2 regions of the Clostridium swellfunianum genome follow, and region 1 is predicted to be linked to the other one. Evidence: a T-box and tRNA genes for the amino acid it is inferred to sense, from the RefSeq annotation. Region 1 holds a T-box; the other holds one or more tRNA genes.
What was found. A T-box is a leader RNA that pairs with one kind of tRNA and senses whether it is charged. The one in region 1 lies ahead of tyrS (tyrosine--tRNA ligase), so its partner is inferred to be a tRNA-Tyr.

Region 1 (7,504 bases):
ACAAACTAGGAATCCCTTATGTAATTATAATTGGTGGAGACGAGATTGCTAGTGGTGTATTAACTCTTAAGAATATGGTTACTGGGGAGCAGTTTAAGCTAACTGTACAAGACATAGTAGACAAAATTAAATAAAGATATTAGAAGGCAGCCTAAGCAGGCTGCCTTTTACAATACTATCTCCACAGAATATAATCCATCTATATTAACAAACTTGCCTATAGTAGACTTTTGTCCTGAAGGATTATTTATTAAGTCATTTATATTAACCACTTTCATAAGCATTTTTGCTATCATTGGGTTTAATTCGCTAGATTTACCATCTTTAAAATGCAGTATTATTTTCATAGTAAAAAACCTCCTTTCTTGAATACATAGGTCTATATATGTTTATTCAGTAAGGAGAGAATTTGTTCATGTTATTTTTAAAACAATATATTGAGGTGTTGTACACATTATGCACAATATGTTGTGGATAACTTTACAGAATTATTTTAAAATAAGCTCCACCCTGTGGATTGTTTTCTGCAGTTATGCTTCCTTTGTGCTTTTCTACTATGGTTTTGGCTATTGCAAGTCCTAAACCATACTTGCCGCCTTTGCCTTTATAGAATCTGTCAAATATTCTGGGAATATCCTCTTCTTCAAGACCAGAGCCATCATCTAATATTTTAATGACTGAATAACTATCTTCTATTGAAAAGAAAATATCTATATTTTCCTTAGCATATCTTAATGAGTTTGCAAGAATGTTTAATATTGACCTTGAGAATTTTTCTTCGTCAATATTAAGAACAGAGTCACTATTATCTATATGCAGCCTAATATTTCTATTTTCATAAAGTGCTATTCCTCTTATCCTTTCAATACAGCTTCTTAGGAAGTTTTCTGCATTAACTGCTTCTATATTCAGGTTTTCCTGCATTGTATCTATTTTAGACAGATAAAGCAAATCTTCTACCAGGCTTGAAAGCCTTTTGCTTTCATCAATTATTATTTCAACTGCTTTATCTTTGTTTTCCACCACACCATACTTAATTCCTTCAGCGTAGCCTTGAATAGACATTAAGGGTGTGCGAAGCTCGTGAGAAGAGTTTTGAAGGAAGGTTTTCATTGTATTATCATAAGCAGATAGCTTCTCTGACATGGCAATCATGGTTCTGCCGAGTTCACCAGTTTCATCATCTGAAAAGTTGATTTCAGGGGCTGCATATTCCCTGTTTCCAATGTTTTGAGCAAATTTGCTAAGCTGTGAAATTGGATTGGAAATTTTCCGAGACAATGCATTAGACATAGTTAATGCCATTGCTGCTGCCAGCAAAAGTATTCCTGCCAATATAATGTTAATGGTAGACTTAAGCTGCATACTTTGGGCTAAATCAGAATAGAGGAACAGGTAACCTATGCTCTTATTGTTTTGAAGCTTTAGGGGATAGACCATAGAGGCATAGCTTTTGCCTGAAGCTGAAAAATATAATATTCTATTTTTTACAGCTTCGGCGGAAGTTATACTTTCCTGCTTAAGTGCTGGAAGTATTTCTTCTTTAAGTGTTTGAGAATCTTCGCTTGAGTGAAGATTATAAATTAGATTTTTATTTTTTCCTATAATTGCATAGTTAATATCCATTATAAATTGAGTTTGCTTTAGTGCTCTATTGATTTTAAGCACAGCTTTTAAATTCTCTCTATCTTCTTTTTTTAAGCTAGACTCTAGATTTAAATCAGCAAGATCTGTAGCTATAAATTTACGAAGCACTGCAGCAGCTGCGACTAACTGCTTCTTAGCTTGTGACCTTATATAAAGACTAAGACAAATATTAAAGGCTATGACCGTTGTTAAAAGTACTGCTAAAACAACAGAAATCTGTGAAAGAAATATACTTTTCTTGATAGTTTTTCTTGCCTTTATCACTTTAAATTCCTCTCAATCCTCGCTTGATATTATAAAGCCAAAGCCCCAGAGGGTTTCAATTTTTAGACTGGAGCCTGCATTTGAAAGCTTTTTTCTAATTCTTTTTATCATATCATCAGTAGCTCTAGTATCTACATCACTTTCAAAGCCCCACACTTTGTTCAAAAGCTCTTCTCTTGAAACTCCTTTATTTTTGTTGTTTGATAGATATAATAGAAGGTTAAATTCCATAGGAGTGAGCTCTAAATTTCGATTTTTACATTCAGCATATCTCTTCTCTGGGTAAATGGTTATATCTGAAATTTTAATTTCTTCAGAAGAAATTTTTATAGACTTATCAAAATCCATTCTCTTAAAAATGCTTTTTACACGGAGCACAAGCTCTACAGGACTGAAGGGCTTTGTTAGATAGTCATCACTTCCAAGCATAAGTCCAGCTATTTTGTCAGCTTCTGAATCTCTTGCGGAAACAAATATAATTGGAACATTGCTGAATTTACGTATTTCACTGCAAAGGGAAAAACCGTCCAGCTTTGGCATCATAATATCTAAAATTATCATATTGGAAGGCCTTTGCTTAAAGCTTTCTAGAAGTTCCTGACCGTCGGAAAAGCTTTCTACAGCAAAGCCTTCCTTTTGTAGGAACATTCTAATTAATTCCTGTATATTAATTTCGTCATCTGCTATGTAAATAAGCTTCTTATCCATTATAGCACCACCTTTTATCATAGGCTGTATTAAAATAAGGATCTATTTTTTATTATTATAGCATAGTTAGATTCTATTAATTATATTACAGCTAATACTGCCACAATTTTGCCGCAAACCTTCTGAGATTTAACCAAGGAAGCCGTAGTATAATAGAAACATAGGAGCTTGCAGGCTAAATAAAAGGAAGGAGAAGTATAAAAATGATAAAGAAAAAAGTTGCTGCAATAATAACAGCGGGGATAGTTATTTTAGGTGGAACTGCTACAGCTTTTGCTGCAGAAGGAAACCTAAAGGATAGCGTCAAGACCGCTAGGGAGAGTGTAAAGAAGAATGTTGAAAGCTTAAAGGGCAAGAAAGGTACTGTAGTTAAGGCGGTAGAAAGCAAGAGAGGGGAGCTTGGTTTTAAAAAGATTGATAAAGCAGAAGCCGCTCCTAAGCTGGAGGAATTAAAAACTTCAAAGGCAGAGCTTAAAAAGCTTCATGAGAACTTTAAAGCTGCAAAGGAAGCAAAGGATAAGGAAAAAATGGCTGCTTTAAAGCCGCAAATAGATAGCGCCTTAGAAAAGATAAACAGCGAGGTACAGGGTCTTGCTTCATTTAGAGAACAAGTAAAGAAAAATAAAGAGGCAAGGAAAGATATTAAGCCTCTTAGGGAAGACTTAAAGCTTATGCAGCAGCAAAGGCAAGCGATTTGGCAGGACAATAATGCTATAAGAAAAGACATTAAGAACTTAAGAGAACAGCTTAAGACTGCTATGAAAAATAATAACGAAGAAGAAACAACCAATCTTATGAACATGGTGCTTGAGAAATTAAATAAGCTAAATGACAATCTTACAAAGCTAAACAATTTTAAGGATGAGGCAGTAAGCAAGGTTAACGGATTTAAGCCTCAATAAAAGTTGTAGTTTTTGTTTTGAGGTGTATGCCTAAAAATATATAGAATAATAATACGAAAACAGCAATAATTTCTCTGAATTTTATTGCTGTTTTTACTATATTTTGTGTAAGGTTAACTTGACATGATTAGAAGGTAATGCTATATTGACAATGTAAGGTAAACATTACAGGAGTGATATCTAATGAAAAATAAAATAAAGCAATTTCGTGAACATTTAGGACTAACTCAAGAACAGTTAGGAGAGCTTGTAGGAGTATCAAGACAAGCAATTAACGCTATTGAAACAGAGAAGTTTGAACCTTCTATATGGTTAGCGTATGACATTGCAAAAGTATTTCGCAGCAGCATAGAGGAAATTTTTCTATTTGAAGAAAGTGAAAGAAAATCAAGAGCAGAGCAAAGTAGAGGTGTAGTTTAAATGGCATTGAGACAAATAAGATTGGTTGATGACGAAATATTAAGGAAAAAAAGTAAGGTAGTTGAAGTTGTAGACGATAAAATAAGACAAATATTAAATGATATGGCTGATACTATGTATAATACGGAAAATGGAGGTGGATTGGCCGCCCCACAAGTAGGTATATTAAAGAGATTAATTGTAATAGATATGGGACAAGGACTTATAAAATTAGTAAATCCAAAGATAATTAAACAAGAAGGAACACAGGAAGTTATAGAAGGTTGCTTAAGCATTCCAAATAAATGGGGTAAACTGATAAGACCTGCAAAAGTGACAATTCAAGCATTAAATGAGAATGGGGAGCAAATTACATTGACAGGTACAGGAGATTTGGCAAAATGCTTCTGTCACGAAATAGACCATTTAGAGGGCATTCTCTTTACTGATTTTGTTACCGAATATATAAAGTAATTTCATTTTTCTATATTGCAATTTTCTGAAAGCTAATATATAATGTATTAAAACAAATATTAAAATGCTTTGATGAGAAAGAGTAGGATACAAGTTGTCTTTACAGAGAGTTCCCGGTTGGTGAGAGGGGCAAGAAACAGTATTTGAATACGTCTCTGAGCAGAAGGCCAAACGCTTTTGCTAGTAGGCTGTTTACGGATTCCTTCACCCGTTATAGTGATAGAGTATCGCAGGTTTTAATGCTGTACTTGAAGAGGTTGATATGGTGACATGTCGGTGAATTAAGGTGGTAACACGGGATTTATGCTCTCGTCCTTTATGTATATAAAGGACGGGAGCTTTTTATTTTTGAGTCAGGTTAGGTTTTTAAATAGTGTCAGTCTATAGTGTGACAACTTCATCTAGGAAGTCGTTCACTGTGCAAGAAAATCTAAGCCTTCCTTTGTTTTAAAGTCCTAAGCACTCTAAACTCGCTATGCTCAAACAGTAGAGTGCTCTTAACAGACATTAAAAGCCGGAAAGCTAAGATTTTCTAGGCCTCGCTCAATGACTTCTGCGATGAAGTTGTCTCACTATACCAACACTATTTTAAAACACTAGCTTTCGCAGCCATATAACCAGTTAAGAAGATATCATGATAAGAAGATATCGCGATATCAAGAAATCAAGAAATCAAGATAACAAGTTATGGCATTTCTTGTGGGGATAAGCAGCTAAGATTTGATAAAAAGCATTTTGATTTTATATTTTAAAGATTTGAGGAGGAATAAATTATGGTAAGTGTTCAAGAACAAATTAAAATCATAACAAAAGGAGCAGCAGAGGTTATAAATGTTGAAGATTTGGAGAATAAACTTAAAAAGGCTCAGCAGGAAAACAGACCGCTGATAGTAAAGCTTGGGCTTGATCCATCAGCGCCTGATATTCACGTAGGTCACGCTGTTGTGCTTAGAAAGATGAAGCAGATTCAGGATTTAGGTCATAAAATTGTAATTATCATTGGAGATTTTACTGGAATGATTGGCGACCCTACTGGAAAATCAAAGACCAGAAAGCAATTAACTAATGAAGAGGTTTTAGAAAACGCTAAGACCTATGAAAGACAGATATTTAAAATTTTAGATAAAGAGAAAACTGAATTAAGATTTAACAGTGAATGGCTATCAAAGCTTAACTTTAAAGAGGTTATTGAGCTTGCAGGTAAATATACTGTGGCAAGAATGCTTGAGAGAGAAGACTTTAAAAATAGATTTAACAATCAATTGAGTATTGGAATCCATGAATTCTTTTACCCTTTAATGCAGGGCTTCGATTCTGTAGAAATTAATGCAGACATTGAGCTTGGTGGAACTGATCAAAGGTTTAATGTGCTTATGGGAAGAACCCTTCAAAAGGATTATGGAAAAGAGCCTCAGGTTGCGCTTTTTATGCCTCTTCTTGAGGGTACTGACGGAGTAGAGAAAATGAGTAAAAGCCTTGGAAATTACATTGGTATTAATGAGAGTGCAAGGGATATTTATGTAAAATCTATGCAGGTGCCCGATAATCTTATAATAAAATACTTTGAGCTTGCAACAGATATCCATCCTGATGAAATTGACAAGATTAAGGAGCAGTTAAATAAAGGAGCAAATCCTAGAGATATAAAAATGAATTTGGCCAAGGAAATTACAAGACTATACCATGGAGATTCCAAAGCTCAGGAAGCTGAGGAATACTTCAAAACTCTTTTCCAAAACAATGAAATTCCTGAAGATATACCAGTATTTCAGGTAAGTGGAGATGAAAGTCTTATAGAAATTATGCTGAATTCTAAGCTTGTGCCCTCTAAAAGCGAAGGGAAAAGGCTGATAATGCAAGGTGGAGTTAAAATTAATGGTGAAAAGGCGAATGAAGCAGATAGAACCGATTTTAAAAACGATGATGTAATTCAAGTTGGAAAAAGAAAATTCATTAAGCTTGCCCTATAGAAAATATAAGTTAAATTAACGCTTACAGATTAAAGTTTTTGCTTCATATAATCGCTCTTCCAAGGGGAATATAAGAATATATGTTGAAAGGGAGAGCGTTAATATGAAGAAAAAGTGTTTATCTATTCTAACTGCTATAGCTATAAGTTATCTATATGTAATTGAAAGCCCTGTTATTGTATTTGCTGAAGAGACTAAATACACATATAATGTACAACAACTGGCTAATTTCAAGGATAAAAATTTAGAAAAGGTTATTAGAGAAAAGCTTAATAAGCCTATTGGACCATTATATATAAAGGATTTGCAAAGCATAACAGAGCTTGAAGCAGATAATAAAAATATCTCTAGCCTTGAAGGAATACAGCAGCTTTCAAAGCTTAATACCTTGGAGATAAACTTTAATAATATTACTGATTTAAGACCCTTAGCTGCTCTTAGCAGCCTAAGAAATCTTAGCATAAGCTACAATAAAATCTCAAACCTTATGCCTTTAACTTCTTTAAAAAATTTGACGGTTTTAAATCTACAAAAAAACAATATATCAAATATTATTCCATTAAGGGTATTAAGTAACTTAACAAATTTAGATTTAAGCTTTAACGCAATTTCTAATATTGCACCTTTAGGAGGGTTAACAAAATTAGCAGTGTTAGAATTGTATGGCAATAATATTACAAATATAAGTCCATTGGCAGGTTTAACTAATTTAACTTCTTTGACACTAGGAATGAACGGAATATCAAATATTGCACCGCTAAGAGGACTTACCAAGTTGCAAATACTTGAGCTTGGTCATAATAAGATAGTAAATCTTAGTCCGCTAAGCAGCTTAAAGGCTTTAAGGGATTTATATTTATATGAAAACAATATAAGCAATATATATCCTTTACAGACACTAACAAACCTTAGACATCTGTTTTTAGAAAGCAATAAAATATCTGATATTAAGGGTACAGGAGAGCTTACTAACCTGGAAACCTTGTATTTGGATAATAATAGAATAGTTGATATAAGTGCTTTAGGAAGTTTAAAAAATTTAATTGGTTTAAGATTATCTCGCAATAAAATAGAAAATGTTATAAGCCTTAGTAATTTGACAAAGCTTCAAATTCTAGACCTTAGCAATAATAACATTAA
Region 2 (7,504 bases), 210 kb from region 1:
AGAGCAGATTTCAGCGTCTACACAACAAATATCTTCATCGGTTCAGGAACATGTTGCTACTATGGAACAGCTGTCAAAGCTTGCTGAGAATATTGAGGCTATGGCAGAAAGACTTAATAAAAATGTAGATAGGTTTAAAATATAGTTAAATTAAAAGGGCTCCAGCAGTTTTGCCGGAGCCTTTAACTTATATAGCTTTAACCTTGTTAATTAAAGTTCCTATCTTTTCAACGCAGCATTCCACGGTATCTCCAGCTTTTAATAGCCTTGGAGGGTTAAAGCCAAAGCCAACCCCGCTAGGAGTACCTGTACAAATTATGTCTCCTGGCTTCAAAGTAAAGCCTTTAGATAAATCGCTTATAATATAGGGAATATTGAAAATTAAAAGCCTCGTATTAGAGTTTTGTCTAACTTCTCCATTAACAATGGATTTTATATCAAGTTCAAGCGGTAAAGAAATCTCATTTTTATGTACGATACAAGGCCCCATAGGTGCAAAAGTATCTAAGCTTTTTGCCTTAAACCACTGCTTATGCTTAATCTGAAGGTCTCTGGCAGATACATCATTAACTATTGTATAGCCAAATATGTAGTCTTCTGCTTCCTCTTGTTTTATGTTCTTTCCTTCCTTGCCTATAACTATAGCAAGCTCAACTTCGTAATCAACCTGATTTGTTACGTCAGGGGAATATTTAATAAAATCACCATTTCCTATAACAGCCTCAGCAGCTTTTGTAAAATATATAGGATCATCAGGTACAAATTTATCTGAAATTTTGGTTGCGCCTAGTTCCTTTGCATGGTCTTCATAGTTCTTTCCAAGACATAAGAGATTTCTTCTTGGCTTTGGAATGGGTGCAAGAAGTTTAACTGCTTCTATAGGCAGTTTTTCAGAACTATTCACATTAACTAAATCTTCTCTAAAGTTCTCAATCAAATCATACATTGAACCAAATCCATCTAAAGGAATTATTGTATTTTCAGCTAGCACTCCTACTTTTTCTTTTCCATTGTACTCATAAGTAACAAATTTCATAATACAGCCCCCAGTATATGATTTTATGGTTAAATTTTGAAATTTTACTTATATTATAGCCTCATACTCCTAGTATTACAATAAAAGATACTATATATTGCTAAAAATTGAGAGAAATTTAGTATAAAAATAGTTTTTATTAAATAAGCTTTAATAGTAATTGGCATTTACTAGGAGGCGTGACAATTAATAATTGTTACGTGCAGAATGAGAATACAGGAGGCGTGACAATTAATAATTGTCATGTACAGAATAAGAATACAGGAGGGTTGCATGAGAGCTAAAGTAGATATTTTTTCAGGTTTTTTAGGCGCAGGAAAGACAACATTAATTAAAAAATTGATTAGTGAAAGCTTATATAAGGAAAAGGTTGTTATTATAGAAAATGAATTTGGTGAGATAGGCATAGATGGCAGTATACTAAAAAGCACAAATATCGAGGTTAAGGAGATTAATGCCGGCTGCATTTGCTGCAATATATCAGGAGATTTTAAAAAGGCTGTTAAAGAGGTTGTTGCTAAGTATAGCCCGGAAAGAATTATTATAGAGCCAACAGGTGTAGCTAAGCTTTCAGACTTGCTCACTGCCTGCAGCAGCATAGAATTAAAAAGTATTATAGAGCTTAACATGGTTGTAACTGTTGTTGATGTTCTAAAGTACGATATGTATCTTGCTAACTTTGGAGAGTTTTACAGAAATCAAATCATGAGCAGCAGTATTATAGTTTTGAGCAGAACTCAAAATTTAGAAGCAGACAAAATAGAAAGTATAAAAGAAAAAGTAGAAAAGCTTAATAACAAAGCTTGTATAGTAACTACACCTTGGAATAAGCTAGCTGCACAGAGAATTGTAGAATTAAATCATAACAACACAAAACTATCCCTTCAGAACGAAGTGAATTTAATCAGACGTTCTCTTGGAACAGCTTCTATGAAATCAGTAAAAAATCATGCAGGAAATGAAATTTTTGAAACCTGGAGTTATGAAACACCAAGAAGGTTTAGTGAAAAGGCTTTAGTTAATCTGCTAAAGAAAATTGACAGCAGCTCCTTTGGTAATATTTTAAGAGCTAAAGGAATAGTTCAAGGAGATAATGATGAATGGATGCAGTTTGATTATGTTCCTGGGGAATTTGAAATGAGAAAAACCTCTCCAGACTACTCTGGAAGGCTTTGTGTTATCGGTACAAACCTAAATAGAGAAAATTTGAAAAAAGTATTTAGTTTGTAAATGAGGAAAGAGGAATGAAAATAAAAACTGAAATAGAAATTGTAACAGGTTTCTTAGGGTCTGGTAAGACAACATTTATTAATTCGCTAGTTAAAAACAGTTTAGTTACGGGAGAGATAGTTCTTATACTTCAATGTGAAACAGGAGAGAAAGCTTTATATATTGAGGAAGGCTTGAAAAACAAAATAATTATAAAAGAACAAGATGCTTCAAAAGCTTTAAGCTCGGCATATATAAAACAAATGATAAATTTTTATAGTCCTCACAGAATTATAATTGAGCATAACGGAATGAAAAGCTTGGGAGAAGTATTAAGCGTATTTAATTTTGAACTAGAACATTTATGTCTTGAGCCTACTGTATATCACATAACTGATGCAGTAACTTTTGATATGTTCTTCTATAACATGAGAGAAATAATTGAGCCTTTTATATATCATAGCAATTTAATTATTATAAATAACAGCAGCATGCTTGAAGATAAGGCAAAAAAAAGCTTAGTAAAAAGACTGGAAACCTTAAATCAGGGTGCATTTATAATTTGTCTAGACAGTATCAATGATATAGATAGCAAGCTAAAAAAGGCAGATATACTTCAAGATAAGCTTATAAAAAGCTTTAAAATGGCTTTAAGAGATAAGTTACCCCATGCCTGGGAAATGAGATTGAGGAGAAAAAAGGTATGATACAAAATTTTTCAGTAATATTTATAAGTATAGTGCTTGAAGCAATGCCTTTTATAATGATGGGGGCTTTTATATCTGCCCTCATTCAGGTTTTTATAACTGAAAACACGATAGCAAGGTTTCTTCCTAAAAATAGGTTTTTGGGTGTATTTGCTGCAGCTCTTTCAGGCCTCATATTCCCTGTATGTGAGTGTGCAGTAATTCCCATTGCGCGAAGACTTATTAAGAAAGGTGTTCCAATAAATATGGCAGTAGCATTTATGCTGGCAGTGCCTATAGTAAATCCTATTGTTTTATTATCAACCTACTATGCTTTTCATGCCAAGCCATATATGGTTTTAGTCAGAGGTGGCTTTGGGCTTTTGATAGCAGTATCCATTGGAATAATAATAGACATGCTTCAGGGAAAAACATCACCTTTAAAAAACTCTTTTGTTGAAGGTGGAAGCCTTTGTTCCTGCGGTTATGATCACACCTATAAAAAACAACAATCCAAGTTTATGGAAATAATTCATCATACAAATTCAGAGCTTTATGATATAGGTAAGTTTCTTATATTAGGAGCTTTTATATCTGCCTTTTTTCAGACAGTTATATCAAGAGAACAGGTGCTAGTAGTAGGGCAGCATCCTATTTACTCTATAGCGGCTATGATGTTTTTTGCCTTTTTAATCTCACTTTGCTCAGAGGCGGATGCCTTTATAGCCAGCACATTTGTAGGACAGTTTACATATGGAGGTATAACTACTTTTATGCTTCTAGGGCCTATGATTGATATTAAAAACACATTAATGCTCACAGCTTCCTTTAAAAAGAGTTTTATCATTAAGCTAGTATTTTTAATTTTCACCATGTGCTTTGTAGCCGGAAGCATTATAAATATGTTTTTATAGGAAGGATGAAAAATGAAGAGATTTAATATAAATGAATTTATCTGGTTTCTGATATTATCCTTATTCACCTTGTACATATATTTCCTTATATCCTCAGGGAAGATAACTTTATTTCTTCATCCTAAAATGGTTAAGTATGCAGCGTTTTCTTTTATTGTATTTGGAGAACTTGCAGTAGTGCAGTTGTTTAAGGTGTTTACTGTTGCAACTAGGGTTAGATTTAAGAAGGGGTATTTGCTGTTTTTTATAACCTTAATTATTGGAGTATTTATAGCTCCAGGAGGTCTTACCTCACAGATAGGTGAGAAAAAAGGAGTAATTCTTGTAAGCTCTAGTCATATTGAGAGTATAGCAGAGCATAGTCATAACGAAAAGCAGCGCATAGAAGGAAATGAGATAATTTTTAATGAAAAAAATTATATTCATTATTTAGAAGACTTAAGTGACCATATTGATGAGCATATAGGAAAGAAAATTAGAATAACAGGCTTTGTACTTAAGGATAACAAGCTAAGCAAAAATGAGTTCCTTGTATCAAGAATGCTTATTAATTGCTGCGCTGCCGATTCTCAAATTTTAGGGGTAGTGGGAAGCTATGATAAGTCTGAAGCTTTAGAGAAAGACTCCTGGATAGTTGTAGAAGGAAAGGTTAGTCTTAAGGAAGAGAAAGATATAAATAACAAAGTTATAAAGAAGTATCCTGTAATATTGGTGGAAAAGCTTATTAATATAGAAAAGCCTAACAATCCATACATATATGAGTAATAAAAAAAGACATACTTTCGTATGTCTTTTTTGGTGGAGGAAGATGGATTCGAACCATCGAAATCACTGATAACAGATTTACAGTCTGCCCCCTTTGGCCACTCGGGAATTCCTCCAAATATGGAGCTGGCAATAGGAATCGAACCTACAACCTGCTGATTACAAGTCAGCTGCTCTACCGTTGAGCCATGCCAGCATATTAAGTTTAAATGGTGGGCACAACAGGGATCGAACCTGTGACCCTCTGCTTGTAAGGCAGATGCTCTCCCAGCTGAGCTATGCGCCCTTAACTCTGGTTTTTGTTTATCAGGCTTACCCGACGAATTTTATTATATAAAGAAGTGAGATATTTATCAAACTCATAAAACGCCATTATTCTAAATTAAAACCATTTTGCTTCAATACATAGTGCATTTTCTCCAGAATGCTTATAGATTTAACAATTCACTAATTAATTAGCTTTATGTGAAAAATATGTTTCTACTGCTGATTTTTTAGTCTTAATTGTTATTTTATCCTATATTGCCAGCTATATTTAAGTAAAAACCTATTGCGTTAAGAGAAAATACATTGTATAATAAGTCTTGTCGTTAAGACATTATGTTTCATGAGTATATGGAGAGTTGTCCGAGTGGTTTAAGGAGCACGCCTGGAAAGCGTGTATAGGGGAAACTCTATCGTGGGTTCGAATCCCATGCTCTCCGCCAATTCCGTGCTAGATGGGGAACTAGCGGTGCCCTGTAACCTGCAATCCGCTGCAGCAGGATTGAATTCCTCGCTTAGGCTCTAGCATGTGAGGTCTGGTCTATAAAAGTGGCGTTGAGAATTGGGTCCCACGCAACAAAAACTCATGAACCCCGTCAGATCCGGAAGGAAGCAGCGGTAAGTGATAATTTTTGTGTGCCGTGGAGCAACCTGGTTTGAGCTAACTAGATAGATAACGCTCATATGCTATCAGTCGAAGCGAGGTGCACGGTTTACATAACTAAATACCAAAGATAACAAGGATGCTGAAAGGCGTCTTTTTTGTTTTTTGTGGTGCTTTAAAACTTCCCTAATTTTCAAAGTGGATGTTTTAAATGAAGCATTAATAAGGTATAATATAAGCTGATGTTTTAATAACTGAGATATCAGAGTTTAATATATAACTATTAGATAGATTGGGGTGAGACCATGGCGTATACCGCTTTGTATAGAGAGTGGAGACCTAGAAATTTTGCTGATGTGGTTGGACAAAGGCATATAACCACAACTCTAAAAAACCAAATAATTAATAATAGAATAGCTCATGCTTATCTTTTGTGCGGAACAAGAGGTACAGGAAAGACTTCTACTGCTAAAATACTTGCAAAGGCGGTAAACTGTCTTGACCTTAAGGATGGCGAGCCCTGCAATCAATGTGAAATGTGCAAAAATATCAACGCTGGACTTGCTATAGATGTAGTAGAACTAGATGCTGCTTCACACAATGGAGTAGGCAATATAAGAGATATTATAGATGAGGTACAGTATCCTCCAAGAGAAGCCAAGTACAAGGTTTATATAATGGATGAGGTTCATATGCTATCAGACGGAGCTGTTAATGCCTTCTTAAAGACATTAGAGGAACCCCCTTCAAGAACTATATTTATCCTTGCAACTACAGACCCTCAAAAGCTTCCAATAACTATTCTTTCACGCTGTCAGCGCTTTGACTTTACAAGAATAAGAAGTGAAGAGATTTTTCAAAGGCTTAGAAGGATTGTTAAGGAGCAGGGAGTTTTTGCTGAAGATAAAAGTCTTCACCTTATAGCTAGAATGTCTGACGGAGCTATGAGAGATGCGTTAAGTGTACTTGATCAGGCTATATCTATGGGAAACGGTAAAGTAGACTATGATGAAGTTATAGGAATGCTTGGCCTTGTCACCAATGAACATTTGTTGAGACTTACAGATGCTATGATAGACAAGAATGTTGAAAGATCCATGAAAATAGTTGATGATATAGTATTCAGTGGTAAAGATATATATAATTTTATAAAAGAAATGATAAATCATATGAGAAATCTCATGATGGTTAAGGTAAGTAATAATCCTGAAGATATATTGGATATGTCTGAAGAAAACATCGCTGCTTTAAAGGAGCAGGGGCAAAAGATTAGAATTGAAGAGCTTATGAGAATTATAAGAATTTTTCAAGAAACAGAAGAACAGTCAAAATGGAGTAAGCAGACTAGGATTTATCTTGAACTTGCTATAATAAAAATATGCAAAATTGAATATGATACTTCTAAGGAGGTAATTCTTGCTAGAATAAATAAGCTTGAAGATGCCTTAAGAAATGGTCAAATAACTGTAACTTCCACATCAGCTGAAGCTTCTGGAGCTGCTCAAGCGAAAAAAGCACAAGTTGTTAAACAAAGAAGGCAGGAAGAAACCAAAGCTCAACCATTTGAAGAGCACAACCCGCACTCTACCTTAACTGTAGATACTGTGAGAAAGTCTTGGAGAGATATGCTGGAACTTTTAAAATCCAGAAGACATATGGTTTTATATGCATCTCTTATGACAGGTGAGGTTGTTGGCTGTAGAGATGGAATAGTAGAAATTAAATTTGATGAAGCCTATGCTTTTAATAAACAAAGGCTTGAAAAAGATGATAACAAAAAAATTGTAGAAGAAGTATTTTCTCAGGCACTAAAAGAGAAGATTAGAATAAGATATATAGTAGACCAGAAACAAGAATTTGCAAAGTCCCCAGAGGATATACTAAAGGAGACTTTTGGAGAAGAACTTGTAGAAATAATTGACGATTAGGTATATAATGGTGCATGAATATTATTTTGTGGAGGTATTTAGTTATGGCTAAAGGTGGTTTTGGCAACTTCGGTGGCGGAGCTAATATGAATAATCTT

Region 2: it encodes a tRNA-Tyr, which carries the amino acid that the T-box ahead of tyrS (tyrosine--tRNA ligase) is inferred to sense. The anticodon was not compared.

The regions. Positions count from the first base shown of each region.
Region 1 covers NZ_JAMOFV010000006.1:2,537,898-2,545,401, reverse strand. The annotation lists gene hisS (histidine--tRNA ligase) at 1-134, shown strand, start outside; gene NBE98_RS12120 (hypothetical protein) at 168-347, opposite strand; gene NBE98_RS22530 (HAMP domain-containing sensor histidine kinase) at 481-1,911, opposite strand; gene NBE98_RS12110 (response regulator transcription factor) at 1,924-2,619, opposite strand; gene NBE98_RS12105 (hypothetical protein) at 2,823-3,521, shown strand; gene NBE98_RS12100 (helix-turn-helix transcriptional regulator) at 3,705-3,941, shown strand; gene def (peptide deformylase) at 3,942-4,394, shown strand; T-box leader at 4,455-4,714, shown strand; gene tyrS (tyrosine--tRNA ligase) at 5,168-6,364, shown strand; gene NBE98_RS12085 (leucine-rich repeat domain-containing protein) at 6,468-7,504, shown strand, end outside.
Region 2 covers NZ_JAMOFV010000006.1:2,752,098-2,759,601, reverse strand. The annotation lists gene NBE98_RS13205 (methyl-accepting chemotaxis protein) at 1-145, shown strand, start outside; gene NBE98_RS13200 (fumarylacetoacetate hydrolase family protein) at 188-1,036, opposite strand; gene NBE98_RS13195 (CobW family GTP-binding protein) at 1,310-2,266, shown strand; gene NBE98_RS13190 (GTP-binding protein) at 2,281-2,952, shown strand; gene NBE98_RS13185 (permease) at 2,949-3,845, shown strand; gene NBE98_RS13180 (TIGR03943 family putative permease subunit) at 3,858-4,610, shown strand; tRNA gene NBE98_RS13175 (tRNA-Tyr) at 4,642-4,726, opposite strand; tRNA gene NBE98_RS13170 (tRNA-Thr) at 4,732-4,806, opposite strand; tRNA gene NBE98_RS13165 (tRNA-Val) at 4,821-4,896, opposite strand; tRNA gene NBE98_RS13160 (tRNA-Ser) at 5,228-5,317, shown strand; RNA gene ffs (signal recognition particle sRNA large type) at 5,321-5,586, shown strand; gene dnaX (DNA polymerase III subunit gamma/tau) at 5,784-7,406, shown strand; gene NBE98_RS13145 (YbaB/EbfC family nucleoid-associated protein) at 7,451-7,504, shown strand, end outside.